Regions from separate parts of the Rhodococcus sacchari genome, predicted to be linked through region 3. Evidence: riboswitches for the same ligand, from Rfam matches in the RefSeq annotation. Region 3 holds a riboswitch; each other region holds the start of a gene.
The links. Region 3 has a riboswitch for S-adenosylmethionine ahead of OED52_RS16910 (amino acid ABC transporter permease). Riboswitches for the same ligand answer to the same signal wherever they lie in the genome.
Positions count from the first base shown of each region.

Region 1: another riboswitch for S-adenosylmethionine. It lies ahead of OED52_RS01920 (aminotransferase class V-fold PLP-dependent enzyme); the one in region 3 lies ahead of OED52_RS16910 (amino acid ABC transporter permease).
Region 2: another riboswitch for S-adenosylmethionine. It lies ahead of metX (homoserine O-acetyltransferase MetX); the one in region 3 lies ahead of OED52_RS16910 (amino acid ABC transporter permease).

Region 1 is NZ_CP107551.1:419,929-424,854, forward strand. Features, by position in the region: gene OED52_RS01915 (Pls/PosA family non-ribosomal peptide synthetase) at 1-1,463, opposite strand, end outside; SAM riboswitch class IV at 1,528-1,645, shown strand; gene OED52_RS01920 (aminotransferase class V-fold PLP-dependent enzyme) at 1,715-3,031, shown strand; gene OED52_RS01925 (hypothetical protein) at 3,241-3,837, shown strand; gene OED52_RS01930 (winged helix-turn-helix domain-containing protein) at 3,916-4,449, opposite strand; gene OED52_RS01935 (YbaK/EbsC family protein) at 4,671-4,926, opposite strand, start outside.
Region 2 is NZ_CP107551.1:3,206,387-3,211,312, reverse strand. Features, by position in the region: partial or broken gene OED52_RS14815 (GNAT family N-acetyltransferase) at 1-151, shown strand, start outside; gene OED52_RS14810 (DUF488 domain-containing protein) at 133-687, opposite strand; gene OED52_RS14805 (bifunctional methylenetetrahydrofolate dehydrogenase/methenyltetrahydrofolate cyclohydrolase) at 755-1,612, shown strand; gene OED52_RS14800 (DUF3017 domain-containing protein) at 1,640-1,924, shown strand; gene metX (homoserine O-acetyltransferase MetX) at 1,938-3,077, opposite strand; SAM riboswitch class IV at 3,240-3,352, opposite strand; gene OED52_RS14790 (NADP-dependent isocitrate dehydrogenase) at 3,622-4,839, shown strand.
Region 3 is NZ_CP107551.1:3,689,004-3,693,929, forward strand. Features, by position in the region: gene OED52_RS16900 (ABC transporter substrate-binding protein) at 1-473, opposite strand, end outside; gene OED52_RS16905 (amino acid ABC transporter ATP-binding protein) at 509-1,291, opposite strand; gene OED52_RS16910 (amino acid ABC transporter permease) at 1,288-2,259, opposite strand; SAM riboswitch class I at 2,476-2,568, opposite strand; gene OED52_RS16915 (hypothetical protein) at 2,707-3,564, opposite strand; gene OED52_RS16920 (sulfite exporter TauE/SafE family protein) at 3,734-4,510, shown strand; gene OED52_RS16925 (hypothetical protein) at 4,512-4,926, opposite strand, start outside.

The sequences.
Region 1 (4,926 bases), 1.3 Mb from region 3:
GACAGCAGGTCGTGCGCGGACGCGACGTCGAAGTCCGGATCGGCGGACGCGATGTAGCCCACGAGGATCGAATGCCCCGCCGCCGTTCTCCGTACCGCGCAGGCTCCTCCCGCCACACCGGGCAGGTTCTGCAGGGCGTTGTCGATCTCGCCGAGTTCGATCCGGCGGCCACCGATCTTGACCTGGTCGTCGGCACGTCCCTGGAACAGCAGTCCCCGGCGGTCGAGGGTCACGAGATCGCCGCTGCGGTAGGCACGTTCCCATCCGAGCGTGGGCATTGGGGCGTACTTCTCGGCGTCCTTCGCCGGGTCGAGATAGCGCGCGAGACCCACGCCGCCGATGACGAGTTCGCCGACCTGCCCCTCCGCGACCGGGTTCCCGTCGGCGTCCACGACCGCCAGATCCCAGCCGTCGAGCGGAAGACCGATGCGCACCGGACCGGTGCCGTCCATGAGTGACGCGCACGCCACCACGGTCGTCTCGGTGGGGCCGTAGGTGTTCCACACCTCGCGTCCCGGCACGGCGAGACGCGCGACGAGATCGGGTGGGCAGGCCTCGCCGCCGAAGATGAGCAACCGCACCGGTTCGAGCGCCTCCGTAGGCCACATCGCGGCGAGCGTCGGCACGGTCGAGACGACGTTGATGTCGCGGGAGACCAGCCACGGCCCCAGATCCGCACCGGACCGCACCAGCGCGCGCGGAGCCGGAACCAGGCACGCACCGTGCCGCCACGCGAGCCACATCTCCTCGCAGGAGGCGTCGAAGGCGACGGACAGTCCGGCGAGCACCCGGTCGCCGGGACCGAGGGGAGCGTCCCGGCAGAACAGGCGTGCCTCGGCGTCGACGAAGGCCGCGGCGTTGCGGTGGGTGACGGCCACGCCCTTCGGGGTGCCCGTCGACCCCGAGGTGAAGATGATCCACGCGTCGTCGTCGAGCCGCGGCCCGCGCATCTCGGGGGCGCCCGAGCGGGGCGCGGTCCCCGGTCCGATGCCGTCGTCGGTGACGATCGCGGCGACCCGGGCCTCGGAGAACACCAGTTCGGCGCGTTCCTCGGGGTCGTCGGCGTCCACCGGCACGTAGGCGGCGCCCGCGGCCAGAACGGAGAGAATCGTCACATACAGCTCGGCGCGGCCGGAGGTCATCCGCACCCCCACCCGGTCCCCGGCACCAACGCCGGCGTCGTTCAGGGCGTAGGCCCCGGCCACCACCTTCTCGACCAGTTCGGCGTAGTCGAGGACCGTGCTGCCGTCGTCGACGGCGGGGGCGCCGGGATGGGCCTCGGCGGTGCTCCGCAGCAGGTCGACGAGGGTTCTCGGAGTGGGCGCGTGCGAGCCGCGGAGGAACTCACCGGGGACGGGGAACCGGTCGGGGACGGCGGGAGGGAGGGCTGACAAGTCCGCGGATCCTTCTGCTCGGTGGATTCCAGTGGTTATCTCACGTCCGGATGTACTGCGGGTGAACATTCCGGCGCGCGGGCGATTCGGGTGGGGTTGACACGTCCGGGTCGGGCTGCCATCCTCTTCGGCAGGTCATGAGAACCAGCGTCAAGCCCCGGCTAGCTGGTCGGCAACCCTCCAACCGCGGTGGGGTGCTCCGGGTGACGACCTGGCCGTGATTCCAAGACCGGACACGGCAAGCGCGGACTCCGCCGGCGACAAGTCTCCATTGTCGTGGGCGTTCACCGGCGGGTCCCTGATACACCGAGGGATTTGTCATGACTGCTGCCACCATCACCGCCACCTGCGTCGCTCCGTTCGCCACCGTTTCGGGCTGCGACCTGCAGGTTCCGCTCGTCCAGGGCGGTTCCTGCACCTACGCGAACTTCGACTACGCCGCGAGCGCCCCAGCTCTCGCCGCCGTCACCGACCGCATCGCCGAGCTGCTGCCCTTCTACGCCAGTGTGCACCGCGGCGCCGGCTACGCCTCGCGGATCAGCACCTCCGCCTACGAGGAGTCGCGGACGTCGGTGTCGCGCTTCGTGAACGCCGCCGACGACCAGGTCGTCGTGTTCACCCGCAACACCACCGACTCGCTGAATCTGCTCGCGACCGCCGTGCCCGGCGACGTCGTCGTCCTGGACATCGAGCATCACGCGAACCTGTTGCCGTGGAAGAACTCTCGCGTCGTCGAGGCCGCCGATACCGTCACCGAGACCATCTGGCGTCTGTCCGTCGAGCTCGAGCGTGCCCCCGCTGCCCTGCTCGCGATCACCGGCGCCTCCAACGTCACCGGTGAGGTGCTGCCCATCGGCGAACTCGCCGAGCTCGCCCACGCCCACGGCGCGCGGATCCTCGTCGACGGTGCGCAGCTCGTGCCGCACCGCCGCGTCGACCTGACCGCTCTCGGCGTGGACTACCTCGCCTTCTCCGGCCACAAGCTGTACGCGCCGTTCGGTGCGGGTGTGCTCGTCGGTCGCCGCGATTGGCTCGACACCGCCGAGCCCTACCTCGCCGGTGGTGGCGCCGTGCGCGAGGTCAGCCTCGACTGCGTCGAATGGGCCTGCGCCCCTGCGCGTCACGAGGCCGGCAGCCCCAACGTGCTCGGTGTTGCGGCCATCGCCGCCGCGTGCGACGCGCTCGCCGGTTTCGACGCCGAGGCGGCCGCGCGCCACGAGGAGGCGCTGTGCACGCAGCTCGTCGACGGACTGCGCGACATCGACGGCATCGAACTGCTGCGTCTGTGGAACGACTCGACCGACAGCGTCGGCATCGTCACCTTCACCGTCGAGGGCTACGAGCCCGGCCAGGTCGCGTCGTACCTGTCCGCCGAGCACGGCATCGGCGTGCGCGACGGCCGTTTCTGCGCCCACCCGCTCCTCGCGCGGGTCGGCCGCCCCGGTGGCGCCGTGCGTGCGTCGCTGGGACTGGGCAGCTCCTCCGACGACGTCGCGCGTCTGCTCTCGGCGCTGCGGTCGCTCGTCGAGAACGGCCCGTCCTGGGTGCACGCGAAGACCGACGGCGGGTGGAGCCCCTCGCCGGAGACCCGGCCGGGCCTGGCGCAGAACGACGAGGGTGCGTCGCCCTGCGTGTAGCGGTCGACAATTCCCCACCTGCTGAGTAGGGTAATCGCCATGTACGGAGCGAGGACGAGCGCAGCGGCACGGTGGTGCCGTCGCCATGTCGACCTCTGCCGTACCGCCTCGGGTAGCTGTCCGGACTGACGTCCTTCCCCGCACGGTCTTCCCACACACCGCGGTCGCTCCCGTCGAGCGATTCCGCGGACGATGCCCGAGAGGTACCCATGTCCGACACCCGCACCCTGAACTCTTCCACCGCAAGCCTTCCGGTCGACCGCCCGCTGCGTGTGGCCGTCGAACTCGCCGGCCCCGCCGGTCCCGACTACTGGGCCGACCTCACCCTCGGCCGCGCGGGGGATCCGCCGCTGGATCTCACCTCGGCGTCCCCGAACGTCGTGCGTGTCCGCGCCTCGGATCTGCGTGAGGCGGGCAAGCTCCGCGACCGCGTCCGGGCCGAGGCCGCGGCGGAGGGCCGCGATCCCGATTCGGTGACCGTCCTCGTCGATCTCGAGGTCGTGCTGGCCTCCGACGCGCGTACCGCCCGCCGTCGCCCCGACGCAGTGCGCCGCGGGGGAGCGGGCACCCTGTCCTATGTCGGCACGCCGCACGGCCTGGCCGGGCTGATCGCCGACATCCACGCCGTGCGGGTCGCCGACGGTGTCACGCTGGTCCCGCTGGACGCCTCGTTCACCGTCGAACATCTCGTCGACGGCACGCTGCCCTGGCTCGAGTCGCGGGGGCTGATCGAGGTGTCGCCGACGGTCGTCGAGGTCCTGCGCCGGTTCGGCGAGGGTGCCCACCCCGCCGTGCGTGCGTCCTGACGGCCCTCTGCCGCAACACGTTCCACAATACGAAGGCGGGAAAGGAGTTCCGGCTCCTTCCCCGCCTTCGTCGTGTCGTCAGGCCGTGCGGCGGTCCAGTGCCTCCACGACGAACACCCGCGGATCGGGATCGTAGCGGTAACCCGAGCCGCGCACCGTGGTGATGATGTTGCCGAAACGCCCCAACTTGGAACGGATCCGGGAGACGTGGACGTCGACGCTGCGGTTGCCGCGGTCGGCGTCGAGAGGGTCGTTCCCGGAGTAGCCGGTGCCCAGTGGTCGCAGCGACGCGCGGGTCACCACCACCCGGGGCTGTCGGACCAGATAGGACAGGATCTCGAATTCCGTGTGGCTCAACTCGACTCGTGTTCCGTCGAGGACGAGACCGCGGGCCGGCAGGTCGATCACCAGCGATGCGGGTCCCGCGCTCAGGAGGGTGCGGGTCCGCGCGCCCGGCAGCATGTCGAGGGCGGTCTCGCGGAGTGCGTCGGCCAGAGCCGCGAGATCACCGGCCGATCCGGCATCGGTGTCCGAGACATGCACGATGAGAACGAGTTCGGGTGAATCGGTCGACCCACCGGTGACCGGGGGTGCGACAGGGGAGATGGTCATGACGAGAACTCCGCTGATCGGAAGGTGAGGAGAACGGCGCCGGATCGGTCGCGCACGCGCGGCGATGCCGGGAGAAGAACGGGGACGGTGTGGATCTCAGAACGCACACAGGCACGAGCGGGTGCGGCACAGGTCGACGTGCCTGCGGCTCCACACTCGTACGGTCACGTGGGCGAGTGTACCCGTACGGACAGGCGAACGGTACCGGCAGGTCTGCGATTTCAGTCCACGTCGATGTCGACGGCGGCGGTGATGCGCCGCAGTTCGGAGTAGACGGTGCGGAACAGGGTGTTCGGGCTCCCACCGGAGGCCCACAGTTCCGGATGCGCCTGCAGGGCACGGTCGATGTAGGTGGGCAGGTTCGTCGGGTGCCCCAGCGGAGCGACCCCGCCGAGCGGCTGCGCGGTCACCTCCGTGACCAGACCGGGGGAGGCGGGGACGAGGACGCCGCCGAGTCGCTCGCCGGTGGTCTCCACC
Region 2 (4,926 bases), 480 kb from region 3:
CTTCCTGCACGCCGCCGCGACGAACACGACGGCGATCCGTCTCTACGAGAGTCTCGGGTTCACCCTGCGCACACGATCGGTGCTGACCCGGGTACGCACTCCCGACACCCGCCGGAGCTCAGGAACCACAGGTCACGGCGCGGCGGGATAGGTCACCACCCCGTCCTCGTCCACGTGCGGGGCGGCGCCCCACTGCCCCAGCCGGTGTTCGCGCGGCGCGGCGCCGTTCATCAGGTGCACGACCCGCCAGCCCCGCGCCGTCAGGGTGTTCGCGATCAGGAGACGGTGGCAGCGCCACGGCATCGGCTCCCCGCACAGGATCGCCACGTGCTGCTCCGTGGCCAGGTCGGTGAGCCGTGCCAGGGCCTCCTCGAACTCCGGGGTGAGGGTGTAGTCGGCGTAGTTCCTGAAACTCGCGTTCCGCCAGCCCGCGTTGAGGGCGGGGGCGACATCCTTCTGCTTCGGCCGCCGGCCCCCGAGCCCGGGCGCGTGCAGGTAGCCGATACCGGCCCGGTCGAGCCAGGCGGGCATCTCGTCGGCGTCGAACTGCGGGCTGCGGCGCGAGCCGGGCAGCTTGCGCACGTCGACGACCAGTCCGATGTCCGCGGACGAGAGGGTGTCGAGGACCAGGCCCTCCGGGCACGTCCAGTGACCGATCGTCCACAGTTCGCGGGGAGCCGCAGCCATGACCCCATCGTTCCGGATTCGGATACCGCGCGTCGCGGACCGCGCGGTACCTGAAAGAATGAGGGTCGTGACTGCGACGATCCTGGACGGCAAAGCAACCCGCGACGAACTCTTCGAGGACCTGAAGGTCCGAGTGGCAGCGCTGAAGGAGAAGGGCGTCACGCCCGGCCTCGGCACGATTCTCGTGGGTGACGACCCGGGATCCGCGGCCTACGTGCGCGGGAAGCACAACGACTGCGCGAAGGTCGGCATCACCTCGATCCGCAAGGACCTGCCGGCCGACATCACGCAGGAACAGCTCTTCGAGGCCATCGACGAACTCAACGCCGATCCCGCCTGCACCGGCTACATCGTCCAGCTCCCGCTGCCGAAGCATCTCGACGAGAACGCCGCCCTCGAGCGCATGGATCCGGGCAAGGACGCCGACGGTCTGCACCCGGTCAACCTGGGCCGCCTCGTCCTCGGCAAGGAGGCGCCGCTGCCGTGCACCCCGCGCGGCATCATCCACCTGCTGCGTCGTTACGACGTGGAGATCGCCGGTGCGCACGTCGTGGTGATCGGCCGCGGTGTCACCGTGGGCCGCCCGATCGGCCTGCTGCTCACGCGCCGCACCGAGAACGCCACCGTCACCCTCTGTCACACCGGCACCCGCGACCTCGCCGCCGAGGTGCGCCGGGCGGACATCGTCGTGGCGGCCGCCGGTGTGCCCGGCCTCGTCACCGCCGACATGGTCAAGCCGGGTGCGGCGGTGCTGGACGTGGGTGTTTCGCGCACCGAGGAGGGCCTGCGCGGCGACGTCGCCGACGACGTGCGCGAGGTCGCCGGTTTCATCTCCCCGAATCCGGGTGGTGTCGGCCCGCTGACCCGTGCCTTCCTGCTGGCCAACGTCGTGGAGCGGGCCGAGCAGCTCGCCGCCGGACGCTAGGCCACCGACACGCAACCGGGGGACAGGATGGCTCGGAGCCTGCGATTCACGCGGCTGAACCTGCCGCTGCTCGTGGTCACCGTGGTGATCGCGGCAGCGGTGCTCCTGGTGATCGTGGACCGCTGGCGACGCGGCGCCTTCGTCTTCGGCGGCGCCACCATCCTGGCGGGCGTGCTGCGCTGGGTGCTCGACGAGGACAGCGTCGGGCTCCTGGCGGTACGCAGCAAGACCTTCGACGTCGCGGCACTGCTCGTCGTCGGCGGGATGGTGGTGGCGCTCGCCGCCTCGATCGATCCGCTCGGAACCGGCTAGCCGCCGGGGCGGGTCACCGGTTCGGCGAGTCCTCGGCGAGCTGTGTCAGTTCGCCGAGGAGCTTGGCGACCTCGTCGGCCTCGGTGAGGAAGCCGTCGTGCCCGTCGCGGGAGACGAGCACCCGCAGATCCCCGGAGTTCGGGAGCAGGTCGGCGATCTCCTGCTGCAGCCGCAGCGGGTAGAGCCGGTCGGAATCCACACCGGCGACGATCGTCGGCACCGGGGTGGCCTTCAGGGCCGCTTCGACACCGCCGCGTCCGCGCCCGATGTCGTGCCGGTTCATCACGTCCGAGAGCACCACATAGGTGCCGGGATCGAACCGTGCGACGAGCTTGCGGGCCTGGTGCTCGAGATAGCTCTGCACCGCGTAGCGGCCGCCGGCCCACGGGTCCTCCCCGTCCTGGGCCTGGTTCCCGAAGCGGGCGTCGAGTTCGAACTCGGTGCGGTAGGTGAGGTGCGCGATGCGGCGGGCGATGGCCAGTCCCGCCTCGGGGATCCGGCCGGTGCCGTAGTAGTCGCCACCCTGCCAGTCGGGGTCGGCCTTGATCGCCATCATCTGTGTGGTCTGCGTGCCGATCTGGTCGGCCGTCGCGCGGGCGCCGGTCGCGAGGACCAGCGAGGCCCGGACGCGTTCGGGCTGCCCGACGATCCACTCGAGGGTGCGCATGCCGCCCATCGAGCCACCGGTCACGGCGGCGAGGATTTCGATGCCCAGGGCGTCGAGCAGGGCGACCTCGGCCTGCACCTGGTCGCGCACGGTGATGAGCGGGAAGCGTGAGCCCCAGGCGCGGCCGTCGGGTGCGATGCTGCCCGGGCCGGTGGTGCCGCGGCAGCCGCCGAGGACGTTGGTGGAGACGACGCACCAGCGGTCGGTGTCGAGGGGCGCGCCGGGGCCGACCATGCCCGACCACCAGCCCGGTGACGGATGGTCCGGTCCGGCGGGACCGGTGACATGGGAGTCGCCGGTGAGGGCGTGCTCGACGAGCACGACGTTGTCACGGGCGGGGGAGAGCTCACCCCATCGCTGGACCGCGATGGTGACGTTCGGGAGGGTGCCGCCGTTCTCGAGGGGGAGATCCCCGATGTCGATCCGTTCGAGGCGTCCGTCCGCCGGGGGCAGCTCCACGCGTCGCCGTTCGGTGCGCGCCGTCAAGACGTCACCGCCTCGGTGTTCGACGTGATGCCGGCTCGGTGGTGAGGGGCGTTCATCGGATCCTTCCGGCGGGGTTGGGAGGGCTGGGGCGGTGGTACGCGGGGTGACAGAACCCTGCGCGACAGGACCCTGCGCGACAGCTCGTCGTCATCGTTCCTCCCAACTACAGGCTTGCCGACGATGTTTCCGTCGGCCGTGTCCTCACCCGGAGCACCCCACCCTGTTCGGAGGGTTGCCGGCCAGCGAGCCGGGGCTTGGCGCTGGCACTCATGACTATCCCGGCAGTTTAGCGATCGTGCAGCAAGAGGTCTCGGGCGCCCTCGAAAGGCTGTGTGACCAGCAAGAAAGTTACTGGTCGGTAAGGAGATGCGACGGGACGGCGCGCTTTGCGCCTGCCGCGAATAGCAGTACGCTTGTCATGTTTGGCCGCCGTCCAGGACGTGGAGACGGCCATGCTCGCTCGTACCGAGCCGACGGCGATCGCACCCACAAAGTGCGGTCGATTGGGGACCACAGAAACGTCCTAGGAGGACACGAAGCGCATATGTCCAAGATCAAGGTTGAGGGTAAGGTCGTCGAACTCGACGGCGACGAGATGACCCGCATCATCTGGCAGTTCATCAAAGACAAGCTGATCCACCCGTACCTGGATGTGGATCTCGAGTACTACGACCTCGGCATCGAGCATCGCGATGCGACCGACGACCAGGTCACCATCGACGCTGCGAACGCCATCAAGAAGCACGGCGTCGGCGTCAAGTGCGCCACCATCACTCCCGACGAGGCACGTGTCGAGGAGTTCGGCCTGAAGAAGATGTGGCGGTCGCCCAACGGCACCATCCGAAACATCCTCGGCGGCACCATCTTCCGCGCGCCCATCATTATCTCGAACGTTCCGCGCCTGGTCCCCGGCTGGACCAAGCCCGTCGTCGTCGGCCGTCACGCCTTCGGCGACCAGTACCGCGCCACCGACTTCAAGGTCGACCGGCCCGGCACCGTCACCATCACCTTCACGCCGGAGGACGGCAGCGAGCCGATTCAGCACGAGGTCTGCCAGATCCCCGAGGACGGCGGCGTCGTGATGGGCATGTACAACTACAAGAAGTCCATCCAGGACTTCGCGCGTGCCTCCTTCTCCTACGGTCTGCAGCGCAACTACCCGGTCTACCTCTCCACCAAGAACACGATCCTCAAGGCCTACGACGGCATGTTCAAGGACGAGTTCCAGCGGATCTACGAGGAAGAGTTCAAGGCCGAGTTCGAGGCCGCCGGCCTGACCTACGAGCACCGCCTCATCGACGACATGGTCGCCTCGTCCCTCAAGTGGGAGGGTGGCTACGTCTGGGCCTGCAAGAACTACGACGGCGACGTCCAGTCCGACACCGTCGCGCAGGGCTACGGCTCGCTGGGCCTGATGACCTCCGTGCTGATGACCCCGGACGGCCGGACCGTCGAGGCCGAGGCCGCTCACGGCACCGTGACCCGGCACTACCGTCAGCACCAGCAGGGCAAGCCGACGTCGACCAACCCGATCGCGTCGATCTTCGCCTGGACCCGCGGCCTCGAGCACCGCGGCAAGCTCGACAACACCCCCGAGGTGATCGAGTTCGCGCAGCAGCTCGAGGACGTCGTCATCAAGACCGTCGAGAGCGGCCAGATGACCAAGGACCTCGCACTGCTCGTCGGCCCGGAGCAGGGCTGGCTGACCACCGAGGAGTTCCTCGCAGCACTCGACGAGAACCTGCAGAAGGCTCGCGCCTGACCTTCGGCTTCTCCCACACGACACGGGACGTCCGCATCGGACGTCCCGTGTCGTGTCTGTACCGGATCCGCGACGTGCCACGCTACC
Region 3 (4,926 bases):
TCGAGGCGGTAGGTGGCGAAGTCGTACTTCTCCTTGCGTTCCTCGGTGACGGTGACGTTGGAGATGAACAGGTCGGCCTCACCGGAGTCGATGCGCACGAAGTTCTGCGCCCAGTCCGCGGCGGTGAGTTCGACGTCGAGGTCGAGGACGTTGCCGATGAGATGGGCGAAGTCGGTTTCCGAACCGATGATCGTCGCGTCGTCGTCGGCGTAGAAGCGCAGCGGTGGGACGGTACCGGCCGACCCGGTGACGACGAGGGTGCCGCGGTCGCGGATGTCCTGGGGTACCTTGGCGGCGATTTCCTCGACCGGTTCGGTGGTGATGCGGTTCTGGTCCGCGGTGAGGTTGTAGCCGGCGTCGGTGGCCGCGTCGGCCTCGGCGGTGGGTCCGGAGCTGCAGGCCGTGGTGCCCAGGAGAGCGAAAGCGGCCAGGGCCGAGGCGAACACGCGTGCCCGGCGGGTGGAAGCGAACATCGGTACCTTCTCGAATGCGTAGGGGGAAAGGGATGTCAGAGAACGCGGGACAGGAATGCCGCGGTGCGTTCGTGTTTCGGGTGGTCGAGGACGTCCCGGGGTGGGCCCTGTTCGACGATGACGCCGCCGTCCATGAACACGACGGTGTCGGCGACCTCGCGGGCGAAACCGATCTCGTGGGTGACGATCACGAGGGTCGCGCCGTCGAGGGACAGGTCACGGATGACGTCGAGCACCTCACCGACGAGTTCCGGGTCGAGCGCCGAGGTGGGTTCGTCGAAGAGGATCACCGCCGGTCGCAGTGCCAGCGCACGGGCGATGGCCACGCGCTGTTGCTGCCCGCCGGACAGTTGCTTCGGGTAGTCGTGGAGCTTGTCGCCGACGCCCACCCGCTCGAGCAGCGCGCGGGCCTCCGTCTCGACCTCGGCGCGGTCGCGTCCCTGCGCCGAGACGGGTGCCTCGACGACGTTCTCCAGCACCGTCAGGTGCGGGAAGAGGTTGAAGTTCTGGAACACGAACCCGATCCGGGAGCGCTGCCGGAGGATGTCGCGGGCCCGCAACTCGTGGAGTTTGTCGCCGCGCCGCTTGTAACCGATCAGTTCACCGTCGATGCGCACGGTGCCCCGGTCCACCTTCTCGAGGTGGTTGAGGGTGCGCAGCAGGGTGGACTTCCCGGATCCGGACGGGCCGAGGATCACCGTCACGGTGCCCCTGCGCAACTGCAGGTCGATGCCTTTGAGGACCTCGTTGGCACCGAAGGACTTGTGGACACCGCGCACGTCGACGACGTGGTCGACGTCGTCCCGGGTGGCGGTCATCGGGTCGCTCCCCGGGGTGCGCCGATGCCGCCGTCGCGGATCTCGCGGTACCGGGCGACGACCCGCTGCCAGGGGGTGGGAGGCAGTTCGCGGGCCGCACCGCGGGCGTAGTACCGCTCGACGTAGTACTGCCCGATCGAGAGCAGCGTGGTCAGGACGATGTACCAGACGGTCGCGACCATGAGCATGGGCACCACCCGACCGGTGCGACCGAAGATGACCTGGACCTGATAGAACAGTTCGGCGATCGCCATCGTGGAGACGATGGAGGTGCCCTTGAACAGGCTGATCACCTCGTTGGCGGCGTTCGGGAGGATCGCGCGCATCGCCTGCGGCAGCACGATCTTCACGAACTGGCGGCGTCGCGGGATGCCGAGGGCGTTGGCCGCTTCGATCTGGCCGTGGTCGACGGAGATGATGCCGGCGCGGATGATCTCGGCGGAGTAGGCCGCCTGGTGCAGGGCCAGACCGATCACGGCGGCGGTGAACCCGGAGATCACGCCGGAGACACCGAACTCGAAGAAGGCCGGCCCGAACGGGATTCCGATGCTGAGCGTCTGGTACAGGTACGCGATGTTGAACCAGAACAGCAGCTGGACGATGAGCGGGATGGATCGGAACGCCCAGATGTAGGTCCACGAGATGACCTGCAGCACCGGGTTGTTCGACAAACGCCCGATCGCCAGCAGCACACCGAGCGCGAAGCCCAGTACCGTGCCCCACAGGGTGAGCTTGATCGTCATCCACAGTGCGGACAGCACCGAGGAGGCGGTGAAGTACTGCGCGAAGGTCGCCCAGTCCCAGCCGGGATTGGTGATCAGGCCGTGGACGAACTGGGCGGCGACGACGAGTACCGCGATGCTGATCACCCAGCGCCAGGGATGCCAGGTGCGGGCGACGACGAGGTTGTCGTCGTCACGAGGGTCGATCGTCGCGTCGTCGACGCGGATGTCGGTCGGCGCGCTCATCGCGACGTCCTGCGGACAGCAGACATCGTGGGAACCTTTCGGGAATGCGAGGGGACGCGTGCGCCCGGCCCGTCCCCCGCGAGCGGGGCGGGCACACGAGAGCAGCAGGGGTCGTTCGGAGGTGGCGCGTCAGCGACACCGGCAGGACGCGCCGCGTCGCAGGTCGATGTGCCGGCGGCGCCACGAAGCGCGCTCGGTGCTGCGAGTCATGTCCTGCCTCCATCGGTCCCGGCGGTAGCACCCGCACCCGCGCACGGGGGGTTGCTGCGGCGTCGTCGAGCCAGGTCTCTCGGCCGCTCTGGATGGTCGCGGATCAAGCTACGCAGTGCGGCGGGGCGATCCCACCCTTTCTCTCATGCTGGCGCGAATCGGGGCGAAAGGGATGGACGAGACCGTCGTCGGTTGCGGTTTTCCGACCGGTTCCCGGTATCTTCGCCGGTCTCGACCTCACACGGAGGCACCCGCCGCGCGCAGGGCACGCCGCACACGCTCGACGAGAACGTGCGGTCGCCGGTACAGCAGGTCGGCGCCGACGCGGATGACGGTCCACCCCAGCTCGGGCAGCCGCGCGTAGCGGTCGATGTCGAGGGTGCGCTGCGCGGGGTCGGTCCAGTGCTGCACACCGTCGTACTCGACCAGCCTCCTCCATTCCTTCCAGCCCATGTCGGCGCGGGCCACGAACCCGGCGTCGTCGAAGATCTCGATCTGGGTCTCGGGCCTGGGCAAGCCCGCTCGAACCAGGAGGAGACGCGTGTGGGTTTCCGGAGGTGATGCAGCCCCACCGTCCGCGAGTTCCAGAACGGTGCGCATGCGGAGGAGATGCCGAGCTCCCTTGTGCCGTGCGGCGACGGCCTCGATCTCGGGGATCTTCAGGCCGGTGGCGTTGCACAGCGCGTCGACCATCTCGACGGACCTGTCGACGTCGTGGCTCCGGGCCAGGTCGAAGCCCGTCCGCGCGGGTGTCGTCACCGTCATGCCGTCGACGGCGCAGGTCTCGATGCCGGGGATGTTGCGGACGACGATGCCCGGACACGACCGCAGCTTGCCCGGCCTGACGATCTCCGCCGGAAGAGTGGGGTCGAGCCATCGGGTGCCGTGCACGGCGGCTGCGGAGACACCGGCGAGTACACCGGTCGACCCGGCCCACAGCCACGCCGCCTTCGCCCGGAGCAGGGCGGCCGGCTCGACGCCCGGTGCGATGTAGACGTTCCGGTGCAGCTTCCGGAAGTGGTGGGTGAGGCCGTGTCGTGTCACCAGTCCGGCGGCGCGGGCGTCGGTGCCCCGGAACGGTTCGTCGAGGTTCATGGGCAGGAGCGTGACCCGCGGATCGGCCTTCCGGAACCCCCGTTTCGGCGAGTGTGGACAACTTCGGTGTCATCCACAGGCTCGACCGAATCGAGACCGGCGAAGTTCACGCCGAGACGGCCGTACATCGGCAACAACGCCGGTCTCGACGGACCGTAGACTCCCCTCGGTGACCCCGCTCGAACTGTTCCTCGTCGCCCTCGCCGGTCTCGGCGCCGGTGCCATCAACTCGCTCGTCGGCTCCGGCACCCTCATCACTTTCCCCACGCTCATCGCGTTCGGGGTGCCGCCGGTGACCGCGACGATGTCCAACGCGATCGGTCTCGTCGCGGGCGGCGTGTCGGGCACATGGGGTTACCGGCGGGAGCTCCGGGGGCAATGGCACCGGCTGCGGTGGCAGATCCCCGCGTCGGTGTCCGGCGCGCTGCTCGGATCGTGGCTGCTGCTGCACCTGCCGGAGACGGTGTTCGAGTCCGTCGTGCCGGTGCTGCTGATCCTCGCGCTGACGCTCGTCGTGCTGCAGCCGAAGATCCAGGCCTGGGTACTGCGCCGGGTGGGGCACGACGCCGACAGGCCGCTCGGGCCGGTGCGCATGGGGTTACTGCTCCTGGGCACCTTCGCCGTCGGTGTCTACGGCGGCTACTTCACCGCCGCTCAGGGCATCCTCCTCATGGGTGTGTTCGGGGTGCTGCTGACCGATCACATCCAGAAGCAGAACGCCGCGAAGAACCTGCTGTCGCTGCTCGTCAACATCGTGGCGGCCCTGATGTACATCTTCGTGGCGTTCGACCGCATCGACTGGACCGTCGTCGTGCTCATCGCAGCCGGATCGCTGGTCGGCGGATTCCTCGGCTCCCACTACGGACGGCGACTGTCGCCGGTCATGCTCCGCGCGGTGATCGTCGTCGTGGGCCTCATCGGGCTGTTCCGCCTGATGACGTCCTGACTCAGCGGGTGCCCACCGACCAGTCGCCGATCTTCCACTGGAAGAACCAGCAGTGGAAGTACCGCCAGCTACCCAAGCTCGACGACCAGGAAGCCCGATGGCAGTTCTCGCCCCCCGGATTCGGCGGGGCCGGCGGGTCGTCACCCTCCGCGCGGAACTCCCAGAGCGCCACGGTGTCGGTTCGTGATGCCGCCTCGTGCGGCTTCGTGCCGTCCGGGAGCTCCACCCGGAAACACAGCGTGCGGATCGTGTCCGGCTGCAGTGTGAAGTCGCCGCCGCGCTGCGAGATGGGCTGGTCGTTCACGATGGTCGCGGTACCGAAACCCGACTCGTTGCACGACGCCGCGGGAACTTCCGAGACCGAGTAGCGCAGCAGATCCGCGATGGAACCCTGGGTGGTCAGCGCCGGCCGCAGG